Regions from separate parts of the Dorea amylophila genome, predicted to be linked through region 3. Evidence: a T-box and tRNA genes for the amino acid it is inferred to sense, from the RefSeq annotation. Region 3 holds a T-box; the other regions hold tRNA genes.
The links. The T-box of region 3 lies ahead of leuS (leucine--tRNA ligase). A T-box ahead of a tRNA ligase gene usually reads a tRNA of that ligase, here a tRNA-Leu.

Region 1 (5,623 bases), on a different contig from region 3:
GAATGATCGTGGGAATCTGTGCGGGACTTCTTTTTCTGATTATAGTGATTATCTGGCTGATACGAAAGTTGATCAGAAAAATCCGTGTTAAAAAGAAAAAATAAAAGAAATGAAAAAACACCGGGCATTCAATTCTGCCTCGGTGTTTTTTTGACTATTTTATAATAAATTTCCGGATTATACAGCTTACAACTCCTGCGGCACAGATTGGAAGTAATGTATTCTTTAAACTTCCGTAAACAGTCAATGCACTCTGGATTCCCTGGAGTGCGGCAGGAATCTGCGGAATGAGACTTGCAAACACAGCAGACAGATAAGAGCCGGTTGCGATAATGATAAAGGATGTAAGCCCCCGGCCGTTATCGATGGTATTTCCATCACGGCCCTGCTTCCTGCTTCCGCCGAGAACACAGAAAAAGATAATAATCTCATAAAGCAATAATACTCCGGCAACCGCAAGATAGGCGATCAGTTCCTGATCTGCAGCTGTCAGACGGGAAATAATGTTACCAAAAGGACCTATATTTGTCAGGAAATGCAGTCCCAAAAGATAAATGATCCATGCGATCAATAGCAGCGTTCCCATTCTTAACAGAAAATTGATAAATTTGAATAAGATTTTTCCTCCCGTTTTTGCGGTTTTTGCAACCGGTTTTGCGACATTTGGAATTTTAACCCCACGTTTTTTTCGGCGGTTTTTCTCTTTTTTACGACCATTGCGGGAATCATCATAATCATCATCCATGGCAATGTCATCATCATAAAGCTCATCATCTAACTCATCAAGGAAATCCTCATCATAATAGCTGGTATCAAAGAAATTATCTTTTCCTTTTTGATTCCTGCTTTTTCTGGAAGTTTTCCTGTTTTTATCCTTTAATTTTTTTGTTAATCTGTCATAATCATTTTTTCTGATATAATCGGTATGATCAATATCGGATAATCCGGATAATACATCACGGTAATCATCATCATCGTCATCATCGATAGAGATGTCTGGAAGATCACCTTCGTAGATCACTTCGAAATCATCGTCAAAAACATCAGAAGCAGTTGGTGTTTTTTTCTTGTTATTTAAACTCATTGTTAATCCCTCCTATTTATACCCATCTTCTATTTTATAATGTTTGAAAAAAACTCTCAAGAGTGGTCACAGAATATTCACGAAGTTGTAAGAAAAAATTTAGATTTGTATTATATGAAATAAAAGCTTAACAGATCTGAAAAAGAAGTTTGTTGAGAAATAAAGTGGAATCACGTATAATAAAATTTATTAATATAATGACAAAGAAGGAGAGAGGATATTTGACAGAGTTATATTATTTCGCATTATCATTTTTTGTATATGGATTCCTGGGATGGTGCACGGAGGTCGCATATGCAGCAGCAAAACAGGGCAAGTTTGTAAACCGTGGATTTTTGAATGGACCGATCTGTCCGGTATATGGAATAGGGGTTGGTGTTGTAGTACAGTTTCTGACGCCGGTTGAGAATAACCTGGTGTTGCTGTATATCAGTTCTACCATACTTGTGACTGTGATCGAAGGGATTACCGGATTTTTGCTGGAGAAGATCTTTCATAATAAATGGTGGGATTATTCGGAACAGCCATTGAATATTGGTGGATATGTATGTGTGTTGTTTTCGCTGATCTGGGGAGTGTTCTGCGTCCTGATCGTGAAGATTATCCATCCGCTGATTTACAAAGTGCTGACGATGATTCCGCTCGTTCTGGGAATTGTAGTTATGGCGTGTCTGGCGGTCGGACTTCTTGCGGATCTGTATGTAACAGCTTCCGGTATCCTTAAGATGAACCGCAGACTGGAAGCAATGGAGAAGATTGCAGCCGAGCTGAAGGAACTGTCTGATAAGGTCGGCGAGAATATCTATGAGAATGTAATGGAAGGTATGGAATTCAGGGAGGAGAAGAAAGCTCGTATAGAGGAATTAAAAGAGAAATACGAAGAGATGGCAGAGAACCGTACAAAAGTTGGTGAGCGTCTCGTGAAGGCATTCCCGAAGATGCAGGTCGGGCAGCATAAGGAGATATTTGAGGAACTGCGGGAGCGCATAAAAAGAAGTAAATAAAATCATAATTCAGAAAAAATAAAAAACCTTGAAGAACAAATCTTCAAGGTTTTTTCATGCGGAAAAAGGGACTTGAACCCTCACAGGATTGCTCCCACTAGAACCTGAATCTAGCGCGTCTGCCATTCCGCCATTTCCGCTTGACAAAAAGTATCTTATCATAGTCTGACGGAAAATGCAAACATTTTTTGTGAAAAATTGAAATTTTTTTAATTTTTTCTTCAAATCTAATGGATTTCGATTCCGTTTACTTCCAGATGATCATCGATTGCAATTACCAGACAGCGGCGTCCATCGATATCACGCGTCTCTACCAGATCGGCTCGTTCCGGATTAACCTTAACTACCACATCCGGTGTCTCAATCTGGAAAGTCTTAGCACTGGCGATGTTGGATGCGAGCAGGGTTCCGTGTATGCCGACTGTCTCATCGAATTCATCATCGAATGATTCCAGCTTCTCTTCGGCAACTCCGCTGCGTGTCAGGAGCTTTCTGACATCAGTTTTGGATAATTCCAGCGGTTCCGGTTCTTCCTTGGACTGTTCGATCATTTCATTTAAATTATCATGGATGTTACGGACCACTTCGTAGTCACTGTCTTCGCCCAGGGTATCACTTACGATTGCCTGGAAGGTTGTCTTCTGATCACCGGCAGTCAGTGGAGTAGTGCTTCCAAGGACGTGTTCTACGAAATATGGCTGTAATTCTTCTGGTTTCTTTGTGTAATAAAGGACATTATGTAAGTCCGTTGCACGATCCTGGAATGCAGGGAATAAAAATCCTTTGACCGGAGCTTCTACGAACCAGTCGCGGATACGGTCTTCAATGTTATTTGTCTGTGCATTGTAAGTAAGTCCGGCTTTCGTAAGATTGACCGGACAGATGCTGCAGAGGATGTGCTCATATACGGTATCGGAGGCGTCCTCCATCTCCAGACCATCTTTGGTCTTACCGGGAACATCGTATACGGCATGGATCAGGATGATGTAGTAGTTTTCGCCGTATTCATAACTTTCCACGACCTTATCATAGAATTCCTCCAGAAGAAGGTCATCCTGAAGTTTACTGTCCTTTAATCTCATAAGAAATTCCTGTGTGCCGCCATTCAATTCCTGGTCGAGCGGGAATTCCATATTGATGAGGTTCTTTCCAATTGTTCCGGAAAGGGTGTGTTTGAAGATGTCAAAATATTTGAAAGCCTCTTCTTCGGGTAAAGATAAGAAGGCTTTTTTCATTTCCATTTTTTTCTCTTTTTCGTGATCCACATAACATCCGCAGATGCGTGTGATGGCACAGTTTTCAGGAGAAAACTGTCTGCGGATCTCTAGAACTTCTTTTTTATTCATGCTATACACTTCCTTATCATAGGCTGGGAGGATACCTTAAAGCTTCTATATCAGATATCCGGTCCTGCGTTATAAAATGTTAGCATATCAGAGAGGAAAAAACAATCTTTGACCATTGTAAAAGATGAGATGGGAACGTATAATAGTAAATAGAATATACCAAAATACGTAACTATCCGATACTTGAAAAAGATGGGGAAGGGGATAGTTATAGTAAAAAAGAAAGGGAAAAAGAATATGGGAAATATATTCGACATTTTAGGACCGGTAATGGTAGGTCCATCCAGCTCGCATACAGCAGGGGCAGTCAGGATCGGTATGGTGGCAAGACAGTTATTCGGCCGTCAGCCGGAGAAGGCGGAGGTTATCTTGCATGGCTCGTTTGCCGCAACAGGAAAGGGACATGGAACGGACAGGGCATTGATTGCCGGTTTATTGGGGATGATGCCGGATGATATGCGCATACCGGACAGTTACGAAGTTGCAAAAGACATGGGGATGGATTTTGTAATGAAGAACAAGAACATTAAGGGTGCACATCCGAATACTGCTCAGATTATTATGGAAGCAGAAGGTGTGCCGCAGATGAAGATCCAGGCACATTCCATCGGAGGCGGACGCATCTGTGTCTGTAAATTGGATGGGATTGATGTAAATTTCAGTGGAGAGAGCTGTACACTGATCATCCGGAATGTGGATGAGCCGGGACGGATCATGGAGGTGGCCGCTGCACTCAGTAAAGCTGAGATCAATGTGGCGACCATGCAGGTATTCCGTGACAAGCGTGGCGGAACGGCTGTTATGGTTGTAGAGACAGATCAGGTGATTCCGCAGAGTGCGATCGATGAACTGGAGAGCAAGCCGGGAATTATCCGTGTGAAATTTCTTGATCCGAACGGATCGGTATAGATAATGGAGGAAAAGAAGATATGTCATATCAGTCAATGGAAGAGGCGAAACTGAGAGGGGAAAAAGAGAACATTCCATTCTGGAAAGCAATCCAGTTAGAGGATGCACAGGAGAGGGATGTGAAGATAGAAGATTCCTGGGAAAAGATGAAGTATATGTGGCAGTCCATGCTGGATGCGCTGGATGCCTATGAACCGGACAAGGTATCAAGAAGTGGTCTGGTCGGAACAGAAGGCGGGCTTATGGACAATTACCGTGAGAATGAAGAACCGTTGTGTGGGGATTTTGTCTCAAAGGTGATGTCTAATGCACTGAAGATGGGGTGTAATAATGCCTGTATGAAACGAATTGTTGCGGCACCCACAGCAGGAGCCTGCGGTGTACTTCCGGCAGTACTTGTTACTTATTATAAAGAATACAATGTTCCGGAAGAAAAGATGATAGAAGCCATGTATGTGGCAGCCGGACTTGGTCAGATCATTGCCAACCGGGCATATCTTGCGGGAGCATCGGGAGGATGTCAGGCAGAGATCGGTTCCGGTTCGGGAATGGCAGCCGGGGCAATCTGCTATATCAAAGGCGGAGATACGGATCAGATCGGACATGCCTGTGCGATGGCATTGAAGAACCTGATGGGACTTGTATGTGATCCGGTAGGAGGTCTGGTAGAGGTACCGTGTGTGAAACGTAATGTAGGCGGTGCAGTGAATGCGCTGGCGGCAGCGGACATGGCACTGGCAGGGATTACAAGTAAGGTACCTGTTGACCAGGTGATAGATGCGATGAAAGAAGTCGGAGACAAGATGGACGTATCATTGAGAGAAACCGGTGTCGGTGGTGTTGCAGGAACACCTGCAGCACAGGAAGTAGTAGAAAAATTAGGGATGTAGCGCAAGCTACATCCCCTTTTTAAGAGAGCGTTGTTTTTAAATCGGTGCTATGAAAATAAGCGTGTGCTTTATCGAATAATTTGTTGCACAGGACCGTATAAACAGAACCAAACAGGTTGGCACCAATTCGGAGTGCTACTGCATATGGCATTCCAAACAGACCGGACGCAATGGAAAGCGCTCCAAATGTATTGAACACTGTCTGCCAGGAATATCCTGCCGAATATCCGACACCGATTCCGCCGATGATTCCGATATAGGCATACATAGACTCAGGAAGAACCGTATACAGAACAACGAATAACAGACCTCCTACGATGTTGAACATCCAACGCTTTCCGGAACGTGCGACACAGTCATTTGTAAACGGAAGACACACGGACATACATG
Region 2 (5,623 bases), on a different contig from region 3:
AGTCCAAATGAACTGATTCCATACACAATACCGAAATTTACGGCTTTTGCATTCCTTCTCTGCTGCGGAGTCACCTCGTCAAACGGTATATGAAATACCTGTGAGGCTGTAATACGGTGAATGTCACTTTGTTCTTTATATGCCCGGATCAGATGCTCATCTCCGGAACAATGTGCCAATACGCGAAGTTCGATCTGTGAATAATCGGCATCCACGAACCGGTATCCATCTTCCGGAATGAATACTTTACGGATCAGGCGGCCAAGCTCCATCCGCACCGGAATATTCTGAAGATTTGGTTCTGTACTGCTGATTCTTCCGGTTGCCGTGATCGTCTGATTGAATTTTCCATGAATCCTTCCATCATCCTGAATATAATTTGCCAGTCCGTCCGCATATGTGGATTTGAGCTTTGTATACTGTCTATATTCCAAAATCTTTGCAACTACCGGATGTTCCGGCGCCAGTTTTTCAAGAACATCTGCAGCAGTGGAATAACCCGTCTTTGTCTTTCGCCCACCCGGAAGCTTCATATTTTCAAACAATACCACACCCAGCTGTTTTGGCGAATTAATATTAAATGTTTCGCCAGCCTCTTCGTAGATCTCCTTTTCCAGATCACCGATCTTGCCGGCGAGCTGATTGCCATACTGTTTTAATGCCTCTGCCTCAACACGGATACCATTCTGCTCCATATCGAACAATGTAAATACCAGCGGCATCTCAATTTCCCGGAATAAGGTATCCATCTTCGTATCCGCTAATTTCCGGCTCAGGACTTCTACCGATGCATAATTTGTATAAGCTTCATAGCAGGCCTTTATTTCCTGATCTGCCTTTTCATCAACCATCAGGTCCAGATGTTCTCTCGCAACATCTTCCCATGTATAATTATTCTTAAGTGGATTCAGCAGATATGCAGCCACACTCACATCAAAACAATTTTCCGGTTTCCGGATCTTAATCTGATTCATTGATTCTTTCAGATGAAACATCGAAAATGTATCTGTCGTTTCTGCCACATCTGCAAGCTTTTCCAAAAGCCATTCTCCTGATATATCATTCCCGGTTTTTATACAAAAGCCTGCTTCATTTGAGAAGCACAGACCGATACCTCCGAGTCCGGCCTGATCTGCAAATAACGGCAATACATTTTCCATATCTTTAAAAAGTACTGCTCCTGTCGTCTGTGCCTTTTCAGCCTTTGCAAAAATCTCTTCTGCCTCTCTTTTTGAAGTGATAATCCTGAAACCATCCTCGATCTTATTTGCCGGTGCCGCAACATCGAATCTGGAAAGAAGATTTTTAAACTCTAGTTTCTGAAAGAAGACATATGCTTCCTCCGTGTATATGTTACCCAGTTTTGCTTCTGAAAGTTCATATGAAAACTCAGCATTCACATTGATTGTTGCAAGTTCTTTGCTGAGCACCGCAAGATCCCAGTATTCATTTAATGATTTAGACGCTCTCGGCGGCTTCAGTTCTTCCACATGATCGTGCGCCGTTTCTATCGAGTGATACTGTGTAATGATCTTTGTCGCAGTCTTTTCCCCGATACCAGGAACTCCCGGAATATTATCTGCCGTGTCGCCCATTAACGCTTTCAGATCGATGAATTCTTCCGGTGTCACCTGATAGCGTTCAAAAACATCTTTGGCATAGTAATCTTCTATCTCCGTTCTGCCCTGCTTTGTCTTCGGAATTCGAATCTTTACATGCTCAGTCGCCAGCTGCAACAGATCACGGTCTCCGGAAATAACCACAACTTCCATATCCTTGCGCTCACAACGCTTGGAAAGTGTACCGATCAGGTCATCGGCCTCCAGACCCGCACATTCGATCGTCTTCACTCCCATTGCCTGAAGCACTTCTTTGATCACAGGAACCTGCTGCCTTAGTTCATCAGCCATCGGCTTTCTGGTGCCTTTATATTCTGCATACATTTTATGTCTGAAAGTCGGAGCATGGACATCAAATGCCACCGTCAGATAGTCTGGTTTTTCTTCTTCCAGAAGTTTAAACATAATCGTCAAAAATCCATATATTGCATTTGTATGAAGGCCTTCTGCATTCGTCAGATCCGGCAGCCCGTAAAAGGCACGGTTCAAAATACTGTGGCCATCTATCAGAACAATTTTACTGCTCATTATATCTCTCCACCTAAATAGTTCATTTTCTTATAAAATCACTATCTTACTATACACCAATTTGCTTCTTTTTAAAAGGCTAATTTTTACTCCTACTTATTCTTCCCTTATCTGTCACATTCACCTTTTCTTTTTTTTAAAAAAAGATTGACAGACGATACATTTATAGTTATAATTTATTTTGTTGTGTGAACAACACATATGCGGATATGGCGGAATGGCAGACGCACAAGACTCAAAATCTTGCGGAGGTGACTTCGTGTGGGTTCAAGTCCCACTATCCGCAGTCAAAAAACCCAGTAAAATCAAGGGGTTTAGCGATTAGAGACATTTACTATTTTTACCATTTTTATTACTATGGTTTCGTAAGAAGTAAATGTTTCTTTTTTTATACAAAAAGCACTAACAGAAGATTCTATTTCTTCCGCTAGTGCTTAACTTTCATCAATCCCGTTTTTTTCTATAAATTGCAATTCCGGCCGCAACCGCTGTTCCCAGAGATCCAAGCGTCAACATCCATAAAAATGTATGATTTTCCACTCCTGTCTTCGGTGATTTACGGATGGATGAAGATGGTTTCGGATTGTCTGTGTTGATTTTCGGCGATACTGCAGATTTTTCATTATTCTTATATATAATTGTCTGATCCGCATTATCTATATTCGCTTCATCTGCAATCAGATGATCTTCCTCATCATACAGATTCTCAAATACCACAACCGCTTTCCCGCCCAATTCACGTGCATCAAGTTCGAATGTCATTTCGACTGTTCCTGCTGATTTTTCCGGCGTAAATGTTGTTCTGCCTGTGATTTTTCTGTTGTTTTTATCTGTCATTTCTTTCCCGTCCACTTTATCCATCAAAACGCCTTTTAATATGTAAGTTTCGCCAGGCAGCAGATTTTCATAAGACACCTGATCTATGATTGTCTGCTTTTCTCTTGCATCTCCTTCCTGCGTCTTTGACTTTTTATCCATAGCTTTTGTACCAATCTTCGGGAAATAAATACTTTGTTCTTTTGCCTCCGGATCTTTATGTTCTGCGATGCTTTTTCCGTCTATTTTAATCTCTTCATATATGACTGCCGTTTTTCCAGACAGATCAGTTCCGTTGATTTCAAATGCAATTTCAATACTGCCATCTGCCTTTTCCGGAATAAATTCCTGCTGTTTTTCTTCACTCAACCGCTGTTCTGTCTCCTTCTCGACTACCGTTCCATGTAATGTGTAGGTTTCACCAGGCAGTAGATTCCTGTATTCTATCGTATCTGTAAGTTCTACATATTCACCGGCATATGCATGATGTGTCCCTGTATTTTTGTCAGAAGCCGTTGTTCCTGCTGACGGCACATGGATTGTCTGAGCTTCATCTTCCAGATCTGTATGTACTGCATATAATTTTTCACCATAATATAATTTTTCAAATGCGACCAATGTCTTTCCTGCAAGATTACTTCCATCAAACACAAATTCTACTTCCGCTGTTCCGTCTTTTCCTTCTGCAACAAATTCTACACTTTCTGTTATCTTTCTGCCAGACGCACTTCTTGCTGCTTTTCCTGTTTCCTTATCCATTAACATTCCGGTAATCTTGTATTTTTTCCCTTTTTTCAGATTATGATATTCTACCGTATCTATAATCCGCATATCTTTCTCAGCTTTTACCATCTTCATATCTGTTACTTCGTCTTTTACAGAAGTTTTTAATTTGGGAAAATGAATCATCTGATCTTCATCTTCCAGATCCTTATGCACTGCGATCACTGTATTATCCAACATGCATTCTTCAAATATTGTAATACTTTTTCCGGCCAGAGACTTTGCATCAAAGTCAAATTTTACTTCCACGCTGCCTTCGGCTGTCTTCGGCTTAAATCTCTTAGAAGCAGTAATATTTCTGTTTTCGCCATCCAGAATCATTTCCCCTGTTTTCCTGTCCATCAATGTACCCTTCATGACATATTCCTGCCCTTTTTTCAAACCTGTATAAGTGACGGTATCTATGATCGTTACTTTTTCATCTGCATTTGAATAATGTGTTCCGGTTGCTTCATCTTTTGCTGATGTTGCAATTGTAAGATCTGGATTAAGTATTGTCCCAAGATCAACAACATACCGGTCCCTGGAAATACGGAATGTTCCTTTATACAGAACTTTATCTACATTTTCTTCACAGCGAAGTTCTTCCAACCGATAGGTATCATAAGGAAATGCACCATATGCATCATTTACCTCTACACTTTCTCCGTTACTGTTCGTTCCAAACCACACACCACTTTCAGATTGTCCGCTATTGGTATCTTTGCTGTGTTTCGTATAATCAGATGCCGATGAAAAATATCCATTTTCGTCTGTCATGATCCGGTGACATTCACCCGTCGTTACCGATGTGATCTGAAACGGAATTCCTGCCATTGCCATCTGTGTTTCTTCATCTTTTTTCTGAAATTCAATATCCCCTCTACATATACGGTCTGCTATTTTATAGTTGTTTCCACCCTGTATATTGGTCTGATTTCCATTCTGAACGATCTGTGTCAGGTAATAATTTTCTGCAAGTTTTCCGTTATCTCCTTCTATATAAGCCTTTTCCAGCATATATCCTTTTGGCGCTTTGGTTTCTTCAATGCTGACTGTTCCAAGCGGAAGCACCGGCTTATCTCCATTTTCTGCATAATAAAAATCATCACCGGATATCTGATACTCTTTTCCCAGTTTACTTCTGCAGACGTCATTCTCCTTTTTGGTACGTAACACCCATACTTTCGAAGGTTTTTCAGGCAAAGATTCCTGCGTATATCTGCCTGCATAAAAGCGTACTGTAAACTCTGCACCTTCCAGGCTTCCACCGCCAAGTGCTTTTCCCTCTTTGCTCTCCTGATCGATTTTATCCAGGAGCAATTCTATATCTGAATACACCGGTACATCCTTCACATTTACTTCTGCTGTCTGTCCGGATGTAACTGTTACCGGATATATCCTCTCATCCAGTTTATATCCTTTTGGTGCTTTCTTTTCTTTTACATAATACATACCTTCTTCTAATTCCAGCGTATTAGACTCTCCGTTTTTGTCCGTTGTAAATACAGCGTTTTCTTTCGTTGCGCCACGATCTGAATAGACTCCGTAGGCTGCACCTTCCAAAGAATATTCTGCATTACCATCTGTAAGCGTTGTCAGTGTCTTTCCTTTTTTTAACTTTGCATACCCGTTGTAACTGCGGTGTATGACGGCAGTTCCGCTGACTCTCTGATACCCGATCAGCCTGCCGCTGCTGTCTTTTGTCACGCCATCCGTTGCCCCAGTCACACTCGTACAGTATAAGTTTCCTGTAACTTCTCCCGTTGCTTTATTCACTGCAGTGATGGTGTATTTATAGGTGCATTCCTGCCCTGTATATGGCGCAGCAGCCGTATGATCCGCACACCCTCCGTTTGCAGTAACGCCGGCAAGGATTCCGGTAAATCCACCCATGG
Region 3 (5,623 bases):
TTTCAACTGATCAAAGTTCATTCCTCCGAACAATCCAAGAATTGGATTGATGATATCATCTACCAGGGATGATACGATACTTGTAAATGCACCTCCAATAATGATACCTACTGCCATGTCCATGACATTACCACGGCTGATAAATTCTTTGAATTCATTCATGAATTTTTTCATAGTGCGCTTTATCCTTTCCTCATTTGTCTCTCATTTTTGATATATCTTTTTTTTCATCTTACCATCTTTGCAATTCAATGGTCAATGCTTTCTTCTATATCACTTTATTTGTCCAGAATCCGCTGAATTTCTTCCAGATCCTCCGCAAAATATATTCCCTCCTGCTTTTCCTCAGAAGAAAGATCCATCTCGATCATATGCTCCAGAAGCTGCTTCAGACTGTCATAATATCCGTTCAGATTATAAAGAATACATGGCGCATCCAAATGTTTTAACGATACTTTAGACATCACCTCCGTGATCTCTTCCAGTGTTCCCGTTCCTCCCGGAAATGCAATAAACGCCTCTCCAAGTTCTATCATCTTTGCCTTTCTTTCCGACATATCTTTCGTCGTGATCAGTTCCGTAATCTCGTCATACACAAATCCTGCATCAATAAAAAACTGTGGCTCTACCCCGATCACTTTACCACCGGCCTGTAATACACTTTCTGCAAGTTCTCCCATCAGGCCGGATTTTGAACCACCGTATACGAGAGTATTTCCGTTTGTTCCGATCCACGCTCCCAACTCGCGCACTGCTTCTTTTAAAAATGGATCATTTCCTTCATTTGCTCCGAGGTATACTGTAATATTCATTTTATACTTCTCCTTGTAAATCTTCTATTATCTTTCGAATAATGTCTGATGCATATGGATGAAAAGAGGATCACCCGTTCTCTTCCCGGCAACCCTCTTTTCCATTCATTATAATTCTATATAGATTTCTTATTTCATTACAATATTAATGATCTTCTTCGGAACATAGATCTCTTTGATCACATTTCCTGTCAGCTTATCAGCAATTGCTTCTTTACCTGCTGCAAGTGCTTCTTCTTTTGATGCATCTGCTGAGATTTCAATAACTGCTTTTGTCTTTCCGTTGATCTGTACCGGAACTTTGATCTCATCGTCTTTCATGGCGTGCTCATCGTATTTTGGCCATCCGGCTTTGAATACGCTCTCTGTGTGTCCCAGTTCTTCCCACAGTTCTTCCGCAACATGTGGCGCGAATGGAGACAGGAGTACTGCCATTGTAGACAATGTCTCTTTATCGATTCCGCCCTCTTTCTTGGCAATCTCGATCAGTTTGTTATTGTGTTCCATGAATGCTGAGATTACCGTATTCAGGCTGAAGCTTTCCAGACGTGTTGTTACATCGTATATCAGTTTATGACGCTCTTTGATCATCTCTTTTGTAGCTGTAATGTCTGCATCTTTGCTGTCCATAACAAGGTTCCATACACGTTTCAGGAAACGGTTTACTCCGTCGATTCCTCTGTCATCCCACTCAGCATCTAACTCCGGTGGTCCAACGAAGAGTTCATACATTCTTAAAGAGTCACATCCATAGTCTCTTACCAGATCGTCCGGTGATACGACATTTCCTTTTGACTTACTCATCTTGATACCATTCTTACCAGTGATCATTCCCTGATTGAACAGTTTGTGGAATGGCTCATCAAAATCTACTACCCCGATATCATATAAGAACTTGGTGTAGAAACGTGAGTACAGAAGGTGAAGAACTGCATGTTCTACTCCTCCGATATACATATCTACAGGAAGCATCTCATCTGCTTTTTCTCTTGATACCAGTTCTTTATCATTGTGGTTATCTACGTAACGCAGGAAGTACCATGAAGATCCTGCCCACTGCGGCATTGTGTTTGTCTCTCTCTTCGCATCAGCTCCACACTGAGGGCATTTGCAGTTTACCCACTCATCAATTGCAGCAAGCGGGGATTCTCCAGTTCCTGTAGGTTCGTAAGATTCTACTTCCGGCAGACGGAGTGGAAGTTCTTCTTCCGGCACCGGTACATTTCCACATTTCGGACAATGTACGATCGGGATTGGCTCTCCCCAGTATCTCTGACGTGAGAATACCCAGTCACGCAGTTTGAAGTTCACTGTTGCGCGTCCGATTCCACGCTCTTCGATCATATGCGGAGCTTCTTTCTTCAGTACAGAAGATTCCTGTCCATTCCATTCTCCGGAATTGATCATTGTTCCAACAGCGTCTGTGTAAGCCTCTGTCATATTCTCAATCTCTTTTCCGTCTTTTGCAATTACCTGGATGATCGGAATATTGAACTTTGTAGCAAATTCAAAGTCACGGTCATCATGAGCCGGTACACACATAATTGCTCCTGTACCATAGTCAGCAAGTACATAATCAGACAGCCAGATTGGAACTTTCGCCCCGTTGATTGGATTGATTGCATAGCTACCTGTGAATACACCTGTCTTTTCCTTATCCTGCATACGATCTACATTCGACTTCATAGAAGCATCATAAATGTACTGTTCTACTGCTTCTCTTGTCTCGTCATTTGCAAGGCTCTTAGCCAGTTCATGCTCCGGTGCCAGAACCATAAATGTTGCTCCGTATAAAGTATCCGGTCTTGTTGTGTAAACAGTAATCTTCTCGTCTCTTCCTTCTACAGGGAAATCAACCTCTGCTCCGTAAGACTTTCCGATCCAGTCAGCCTGCATCTTCTTAACCTTCTCCGGCCAGTCCAGCTTATCCAGATCATTCAACAGTCTGTCTGCGTATTTTGTAATCTTTAACATCCACTGACGAAGGTTCTTCTTTGTAACCTCAGCACCGCAACGTTCACATTTTCCGCCAACCACTTCTTCGTTAGCAAGTCCCGTCTTACATGAAGGGCACCAGTTGATTGGGAATTCTTTCTCGTATGCAAGTCCTTCTTTGAACATCTTAACGAAGATCCACTGTGTCCATTTGTAGAAGTTCGGATCTGTTGTATTTACTTCTCTGTCCCAGTCGTAGAGAGCTGCGATCTCATTGATCTGACGTTTGATATTCTTAATATTGGCAGCTGTTGAGATCTCCGGGTGAACGCCCATCTTAATTGCGTAGTTCTCAGCCGGAAGTCCGAATGCATCCCATCCCATTGGATGAATGATGTAATAACCCTGCTGTAATTTATAGCGGCTCCATACATCAGAGATTACATATCCTCTCCAGTGACCTACATGAAGTCCATTTCCTGATGGATACGGGAACATATCCAGACAGTAATATTTTTCTTTCTTATTTCCATCTTCATCAAACTGGACGTTTACCGGGTTTTCTTCCCATTTTTCACGCCACTTTTTTTCAATTGCCTTATGATTATAAGGGATCTTTGACATTTTTTTGTCCTCCTGTTTTTATATGGTAACTGATTTTATTACAAGAATACACATCCTATAATAAAAATAAAAAAGCCTGTTCATCTCATTATAAGAGACGAAAAAGGCTTATATTCCGTGGTACCACTCTTCTTCACCCGACATTACCTGCCAGATGCACTCATTTTTCTTCTATAACGGGAAGCACCCGCTTCTGCCTATGTGATCTTCAGTAAATCCGTTCAGCAAAAGGACTCTGAGGTGAGTTGGGAGTCTTCGTCTGCTGTCTCGCACCAACCGACAGTTCTCTTATCAGACACCGGACCCTTAATACTCCTCTTCTGCGTCTTTTCAATATTCTTCATTATTATATGAAGAATGTTAAAATAAGTCAAGACCTGTCTTCAAGAAAGTACAGAAATACCTCGCAGATTCCTCATATTTTTCATCACATGCTTTCAATTATTTTCCTGTCGCAAAGTTAACATTTTAGCCAAAAAAATTGTCAGAAAATTCATTTTTTTAGTTGTTCTCACCAGTTTCTTAGTGTATAATAAGGATAAGTAATTACTACTGATACAGATCAGTAAATATGATACATAAAGGAGAGTGTTTACCATGGTTTATTTATTAGCAGGTCCGAAAGGAACAGGAAAAACACAGCAGATGATCGAGCAGGCCAATGAGGCTGCGAAAAAATGCAATGGAAATGTTGTATTTATCAAAAAAACACACCGCGATACAGCAAGTGTAACATTTGATATCCGCACAATTTGTATGGATGATTTCCCGGCAATCACAAACATTGACGAATATATCGGATTTTTATATGGTATGTACAGTTCTAATCACGATATCGAGTATGTATTTATCGATGGTATCTTAAAACACGCTGATATCTCACTGGATAATATTCCGGCATTTATTGACCGCCTGAAACAGGTTTCCAAAGAATGTGAAGTTGAATTCTATGTCAGCATCAGTGCAAACAAAGAGGAACTTGCTGACGTAAATACAGAAGGATGCAAATATCTGAACTAATCTTTCTTATTGAGACAGAATGATCCGACAGTCCATTTTACAAATGGACTGTCGTTTTATGTCACAATAAGATATAAAAAACAAAAAGGCAGGTCTGACAATCCTGCCATGTACAGGAGAGAAAACGTATGAGCGGAATTAAAGATGCAAAAAAGAAAAGGGCACGCAGAAGGCGCAAGAGACAGATTCAGCGTATCCTGCTGATTATTGCCATGATACTGATCCTGATCGGATTCCTATTCCTGATCCGGGCCGCAGTCCATGCTGTTGTAAACAAATTCACCGGTCCTACTGTCACAACCTCAGCAGACAAAACTGCCGGTTCCCCAAAAAACAAAAAAACGACTGCAAAAAAAAGCAGCAAAAAAAAGAAATCTTCAAAAAAGAACACTCAAAAAAAGAAGTCTTCCGAAAAAAAGTCTTCTGAAAAAGACACCGTAGAATTAAAAACGGTAACACTCAGTAAAAAGGGAAAGAACAATACGGACAAGCTTTCTCTTATCATCAGCTCAACCGGAGACTGTACGCTTGGAACCGATGAAAGTTTCAACTATTCTGCCAGCCTGAATGCGTACTATGAATCACATGGTGCTGATTATTTCTTCCAGCATGTCAGATCCATTTTTAAAAAAGACGACCTTCCATTGTTAATATGGAAGGAACCCTCACTGACGAGACAGCCCGTGAGGCAAAAACCTTTGCTTTTAAAGCTCCTGCCGAATATGCTTCCATCCTTTCCGGAAGTTCTATTGAAGCAGCCAATCTCGCCAACAACCACAGTCATGATTATGGCGAGAAGAGTTATACCGACACGATTTCCGCACTGGAGGATGCCGGAATTGCTTCCTTCGGTTATAACCGTATCAAGATTTTAAAGATAAAAGGTATAAAAGTCGGTGTCACCGGAATCTATGAACTTGCAGACCATCAAAAACGTGCATCTCAGGTGAAGCAAAATATCAAAGCCCTGAAAAAAGCCGGTGCACAGGTCATCATCGTGAATTTCCACTGGGGAATCGAAAAGCAGTATACACCGGATGAAAACCAGAAGGCTCTCGCACATCTTGCTGTCGATAAAGGTGCGGATCTTGTGATCGGGCACCACCCACATGTACTTGAAGGTATTGAAGAATATAATGGAAAATACATCTGCTATAGTCTTGGTAATTTCTGTTTTGGCGGCAATTCAACACCAAGTGATACGGACAGCATGATCGTGCAGCAGACATTTA
Region 4 (5,623 bases), on a different contig from region 3:
CTGTCGAAAGATATCTTCACTTTCAATCAGCCATGTGAGCAGTATTTTCTGAGACACCAGAATTCCATCTTCTTTTTTATTCTTCCTGTTATTCTGTATCTCCCTGGGTCTTTCAACCGGTTTTGCAAGTCCTGCCTGTACCGCCATCTTTCCAACCAGTTTCCTGAGATCTTCAAATCCGACATGATAGGCTTTCGCCACTGCTTCTATGTAGTTATTGCGTTCAATCTCTTCTTCAAACTGTGTCAGCCTTCTCGCCGTTTCTTTCATAAACTCCGTCTTTCCTTCTGGCGAATTCATATCATACTCCTTCTCCAGCACTTCCAGACTGTACATAAATACATTTCTCGCACTTGCAATCCGTTCTTCGAATTTCTCTGCTCCCAAATTCTTAATAAATTCATCCGGATCTTTATACGGTTCCATCCTTATGATCTTAGCAGTAATCCCTGCATCTCGTAAAATCGGCATGGCTCTTAATGCTGCCCTTGTACCGGCTCCGTCACTGTCATAAGTCAGATACACTTCCTGTACATATCTGCGGATCAGTGCAGCATGTCCCGGTGTCAGCGCAGTTCCCAATGACGCAACAGCATTGGTGAACCCTGCCTGGTGAAGTGAAATCACATCCATATATCCTTCACACAAAAGGAAATATGGCTTCTTGGTACGTCTTGCCCTGTTCAATCCATACAAATTCCGGCTCTTATCAAAAACCATTGTTTCCGGTGAATTCAGATATTTTGGTTTTGCATCTCCCATCACACGACCACCAAATCCGATTACCCTGCTATTGACATCCATAATCGGAAACATCACACGGTTCCAGAACTTATCATACACACCATTCTTTTCATCAATACTGATCAGTCCTGCTTTGGCAATCATGTCATCCTTATATCCTTTCGACTTCAAGTAACGGTACAGATCATCACTGTACTTATTCGAATAACCCAGACCAAATGCCTTGATCGTCTCGTCACTGAGCTGTCTTTTCTTAAAATATCCAAGTCCTACGGCTCCTTGACTGCTCTTAAGCTGCACGTAATAATATTGCGCTGCAGCTTTGTTGATTTCCAAAAGAATTGCCCTTGTATCCGCACGTTCTTTAGCCTCTTTCGAGTATTCTTCCTCCGGAAGTTCTACCCCTGCTCTGTCTGCCAGATATTTCAGCGCCTCAACAAATGTATAATTCTCATACTCCATCAAAAATGTAAATACATTTCCTCCGGCACCGCATCCAAAACAATAATACATCTGCTTCTGCCTGCTGACAGAAAAAGACGGAGACTTTTCATTGTGAAACGGACACAGGCCAAAATATGAGCTGCCTTTTTTCTGCAGTTTTACATAAGTAGATATTACATCTACAATATCATTTCTTGATCTTACTTCTTCGATAATCTCATCAGAATAATACATTTTGAATCTCCTCATTATTATTATTCGACAAAACTTTTTGATTTCCTTTAATTTTTCTCTTTTTTATTAAAATTCCTTATCGTTAATCAGAAAAAATTATTAGTATACAAAAAAATAAGAAACCCAAAACAAATCAAGGGTTTCCATCTTTTAGATGAATGCGGAAGATGGGACTTGAACCCACACAAGCGCAATGCTTACAAGATCCTTAGTCTTGCTCGTCTGCCAGTTCCGACACTTCCGCATATTCACTATATAATTTTCAGTCTTCGTTACTCTCAAAAAATAACTGCGGAAGATGGGACTTGAACCCACACAAGCGCAATGCTTACAAGATCCTTAGTCTTGCTCGTCTGCCAGTTCCGACACTTCCGCATTCATCTTTGCTCTCTCGCGAAGACAAGATATATAATACATCGAAATTGTTATTGTGTCAACAGTTTTTTTGAATTTTTTTATTTTTTTGAACTATTGCATAAACTGTTAATATTTCTTCTGTTTCAAAAGGACTCTCTTAATATAGCGGAAAGTTTTTTCCTCTCCCTCTTCTGCCAGCATTTTCAACAATTCGTGCAGAAGGCCTGCTGTATCCGGATGGATCATTTTTCCAAGCCGCCCGGCTCCCTTCTCATAATACTCCAATGGATGACTGTCTCTGTATGCGTCCCCCTGATATGTCTTAGATGCCGCAATACGATCCATGAACATCTCCACAACATATTGAAGCGGCATCTTAAGGCCTATGATACCTTCCCCCGGATCTACACTATAATCGATCCAATATTCATAATGATGTTTGTTACGTCCTTTATGATGTAACCATGCCTTAGAATAACCCGTTGCCTCCCGTTCAGCATTATTCGGACTTCTATTTCCCTGGTAATACCTGCATCCAACTAAAAATTCTGTCGGTGAATATTTGGACAGGTCATGAAGAAGTCCCTGTCTGTAAAGTCCTACTTTAAAGCATTCCTTCATAACAAGATATTTATGATGATTGATCGTCTGTAAGTGTTGTAATGTTTTCATTTCTCTTCGTTTCAACCTCCACAATCCGTTCTGCTGTAAGCACCGTAACCGACCGCTCTTTTAACTCTAATTTTCTCTGATCTTTCAAAAGCACCGGCACATCTAACATCCCCCGTTCCGTCGTCGCTTTCACATACCAGCCATATCCCTTTGGTAAAGCCGGCAGTGCAAATACATGTTCCAGCCAATGCATATTATATGCAACATAACAGTCCTCGCTTTTTGTCTGTGCTCCACTATAATATACGCCCAATTGCCTGCTCGACACTTCCCCCGGTATCTGCCACGCCTCTTCCCCGTGATAAGATACATCCGGCACACCGCAACAGCTAAGATCTATCCCCTGCAGTTCTCGCTCCGGTGTGAGAATCGGATGCGATTTACGGAATGCAATCAGTTCTTTTACAAAATCATGCAGTTCTTTCTTCTTTTCCAGTCCCCGCCAATCTGTCCATCCTATCGGATTATCCTGACAGTATACATTATTATTACCTTTCTGAGAATTTCCAAACTCATCTCCTGCAAGCATACACGGAGTTCCCTGTGCCAGAAAGAGCAGGAAAAATGCATTAAATATCTGATGATTCCGCAGTTCCATTACTGCCTTTTTCCTGCTCGGTCCTTCCGCCCCGCAGTTCCAGCTATAATTATAATCCGGTCCATCCTGATTATGTTCACCATTCTCCTCATTGTGTTTCGCATCGTAAGACACCAGATCATTCAGGGTAAATCCGTTCTGATCAGTAATGTAGTTAAAGATTCCCTGCTCTTTTGAATGGTGTTTCAGCCAGTAGATCACGTCATGGATCATCCCTTCGTCACCTTTCAGAAATCTTCGCATGACTGTCTGGAATCCCAACTCGTGTTCCATAATCTTGGTGTTTTTCAAAAACGGATCTGCATGCACACTCTCCGTCGAAATCACAAACGGATTTAATATAAATCCATCTATATGGTATTCCATAACATAATACCTCAGACATTCTAACATCATCATCTTATCTGCAGCCGTGCAGAATGGCATCTCCAGAACGACCTCTATTCCGGACCGATGACATGCCTTCACCATATCTTTCAGTCCTCTGGCGCCGTCTCCATCTGCAGAATATGCGCTTTTGGGTGCAAAATAGCTTCCCGCACCGTATCCCCAGTAATTTCTATATATCTGGCATTCTTCAAATTCATATACCGGCATACAATGAATCTGGTTGATCCCAAGATCTTTCAGATATTCCAGCTTTTCAATTACTCCCTGAAAAGTTCCTTTCGCCTTTACTTTTGATGATGGATGTCTTGTAAATCCGCGGATATGCAGACTGTACGCTATTACCTGATGATAAGGTATCTGTAATGTATGATCTCCTTCCCAGTCATAATCACTCATCTGCAGCCGTCCCCGGATCTCATGTTCTGACAGTTCCTTTTTTACACCCCAGCGTTCTTTGCCGGCAATTGCTTTTACGTACGGATCAGTTACAACTTCTTTATTGATCAGATAATTGTATTCATAATCTCCCGGCTCGATATCCTCAAGTGCTATACACCTCACTTCACCGATCATTGGTTTCATATCAAACTGCCTGCACGGTTTCTTTCTCCCTGTGCGGTATAATAACAGTTGGCAGTCCTTATCTGCCGGAACTGCAATGGAAAAATTAACCCTGTCTTTACTTATCTGCACCCCCAGTGGTAATGGATATCCTTGAACCTCTCTCATCTCTGTTATGTCCTTCCCGTTGCCCGTCTGCGCCTATTGCCATCCGTCTGCGCCATACATTTCAACATTATCTTTATTAATCATAAATACGTCTATTGCCGTCTCTGCTTCAAAATCTTTTCCGTCAAGAACATTCAATGCAATATCGACTGCTTTTTTCCCGATATTGATCGGAGACTGTGCGACTGTCCCTACGATCTGACTATCCGCTTTCATTAATTCCTTCTTAATATCAGGCGAACCATCTACACTGTAGACAACAGTCTGATCATTATTCGCAAGATTCAGTGCTGTCTTCGCTGCAACAGCCATCTGGTCGTTTCCACACATGATTGCCGTCACATCCGGTTGTTCCTCCAAAATCTTCTTGGCTGCTTCCAGCGCACTGTCAAATGTTCCGTTTGTATCTTCTCTCGCTACAACTTCAAACCCTTTTTCCGCCTTGGCAACTGCCTGCTCAAACCCTGTAATACGGTCATTCACCGAATTTTGTGTCGTAGCCTCCAGGATTGCAACTGTACCGCCATCCGGATACTTTTCAATCAGATCATTGCCACAAAGCTTCCCTGCCTCTGTATTATCAGAGCCCACATATGCATCAATATAATCTGTGTCTTTTACCTGTGAATCAATATTAATAATTTTTACCCCTGCGTCCTGCAATGCCTGAAGCGAAGGTGTGATCTTCTCCCAATCAACCGGGCAAAGGAAAATTGCATTGATCCCCTCATTGATCATCTCCCTGATCTGCTCTGCCTGTGTATCCGCATCAGATGCCGGATCTTTTACCACCATGGTACATTCTTCTTTTTCTACGATCTGTTGTGCAGCTTCTTCCAATGTTATAAAATATGGATTCTGCATATCGATCACAGAGAACCCAAACTTGTACTTTCCTGCGTCTTCTGTCTGATCCGTATCCTCCGAATCATCTGTTGTATTCTCACTGACTGCATTATCCACCGGCTTTCCAGCCTCTTTCTTGCATGCAGATAATGCGAAAATGCATACGAGTAATACTGCAATCACTCCTAACATTCTCTTCTTCATCATGTTGTTATTCCTCCTTATTATTGCGTTACATACAGCTACATTCTACAACATTTTTACCTGTTTGACTACTATCATCTTGCTTTTTATCCGTTTCTTTGTTAAAGTTAAGATAAGTTTTAATGTTAGTAAAGGAGACTATGATATGAGCGACACAAAGGAAACTGAAAGCTACACAACCGTAGAGCTTACACTCGATAACGATGAGATCATTGAATGTGCAATCCTCACAGTATATGAAGCTGCAGGCAAAGAATACATTGCCCTGCTTCCTCTGGATGAGAATCTTGAACCTAATGAAGCCGGTGATGTTTATCTCTATCAATACAATGAAACCGAGGACGGCGAACCAGATCTCGGCAACATCGAAGATGATGACGAATACGAAATTGCCGCTGATGCTTT

Region 1: it encodes a tRNA-Leu, which carries the amino acid that the T-box ahead of leuS (leucine--tRNA ligase) is inferred to sense. The anticodon was not compared.
Region 2: it encodes a tRNA-Leu, which carries the amino acid that the T-box ahead of leuS (leucine--tRNA ligase) is inferred to sense. The anticodon was not compared.
Region 4: it encodes a tRNA-Leu, which carries the amino acid that the T-box ahead of leuS (leucine--tRNA ligase) is inferred to sense. The anticodon was not compared.

Annotation. Positions count from the first base shown of each region.
Region 1 is NZ_JAOQJW010000004.1:69,885-75,507, reverse strand. Features, by position in the region: gene OCV72_RS03165 (bifunctional metallophosphatase/5'-nucleotidase) at 1-104, shown strand, start outside; gene OCV72_RS03160 (hypothetical protein) at 155-1,084, opposite strand; gene OCV72_RS03155 (putative ABC transporter permease) at 1,282-2,088, shown strand; tRNA gene OCV72_RS03150 (tRNA-Leu) at 2,146-2,228, opposite strand; gene OCV72_RS03145 (DUF4317 domain-containing protein) at 2,316-3,434, opposite strand; gene sdaAB (L-serine ammonia-lyase, iron-sulfur-dependent subunit beta) at 3,672-4,343, shown strand; gene sdaAA (L-serine ammonia-lyase, iron-sulfur-dependent, subunit alpha) at 4,364-5,233, shown strand; gene OCV72_RS03130 (FUSC family protein) at 5,253-5,623, opposite strand, start outside.
Region 2 is NZ_JAOQJW010000025.1:11,262-16,884, reverse strand. Features, by position in the region: gene polA (DNA polymerase I) at 1-2,147, opposite strand, end outside; tRNA gene OCV72_RS14100 (tRNA-Leu) at 2,351-2,433, shown strand; gene OCV72_RS14095 (VaFE repeat-containing surface-anchored protein) at 2,592-5,623, opposite strand, start outside.
Region 3 is NZ_JAOQJW010000002.1:76,205-81,827, reverse strand. Features, by position in the region: gene mscL (large conductance mechanosensitive channel protein MscL) at 1-174, opposite strand, end outside; gene OCV72_RS01535 (LOG family protein) at 279-812, opposite strand; gene leuS (leucine--tRNA ligase) at 942-3,371, opposite strand; T-box leader at 3,462-3,703, opposite strand; gene OCV72_RS01525 (hypothetical protein) at 3,969-4,391, shown strand; gene OCV72_RS16530 (CapA family protein) at 5,044-5,623, shown strand, end outside.
Region 4 is NZ_JAOQJW010000001.1:224,233-229,855, reverse strand. Features, by position in the region: gene dnaG (DNA primase) at 1-1,422, opposite strand, end outside; tRNA gene OCV72_RS01145 (tRNA-Leu) at 1,582-1,666, opposite strand; tRNA gene OCV72_RS01140 (tRNA-Leu) at 1,713-1,797, opposite strand; gene OCV72_RS01135 (DUF5662 family protein) at 1,906-2,451, opposite strand; gene OCV72_RS01130 (alpha-amylase family glycosyl hydrolase) at 2,411-4,168, opposite strand; gene OCV72_RS01125 (sugar ABC transporter substrate-binding protein) at 4,202-5,221, opposite strand; gene OCV72_RS01120 (DUF1292 domain-containing protein) at 5,364-5,623, shown strand, end outside.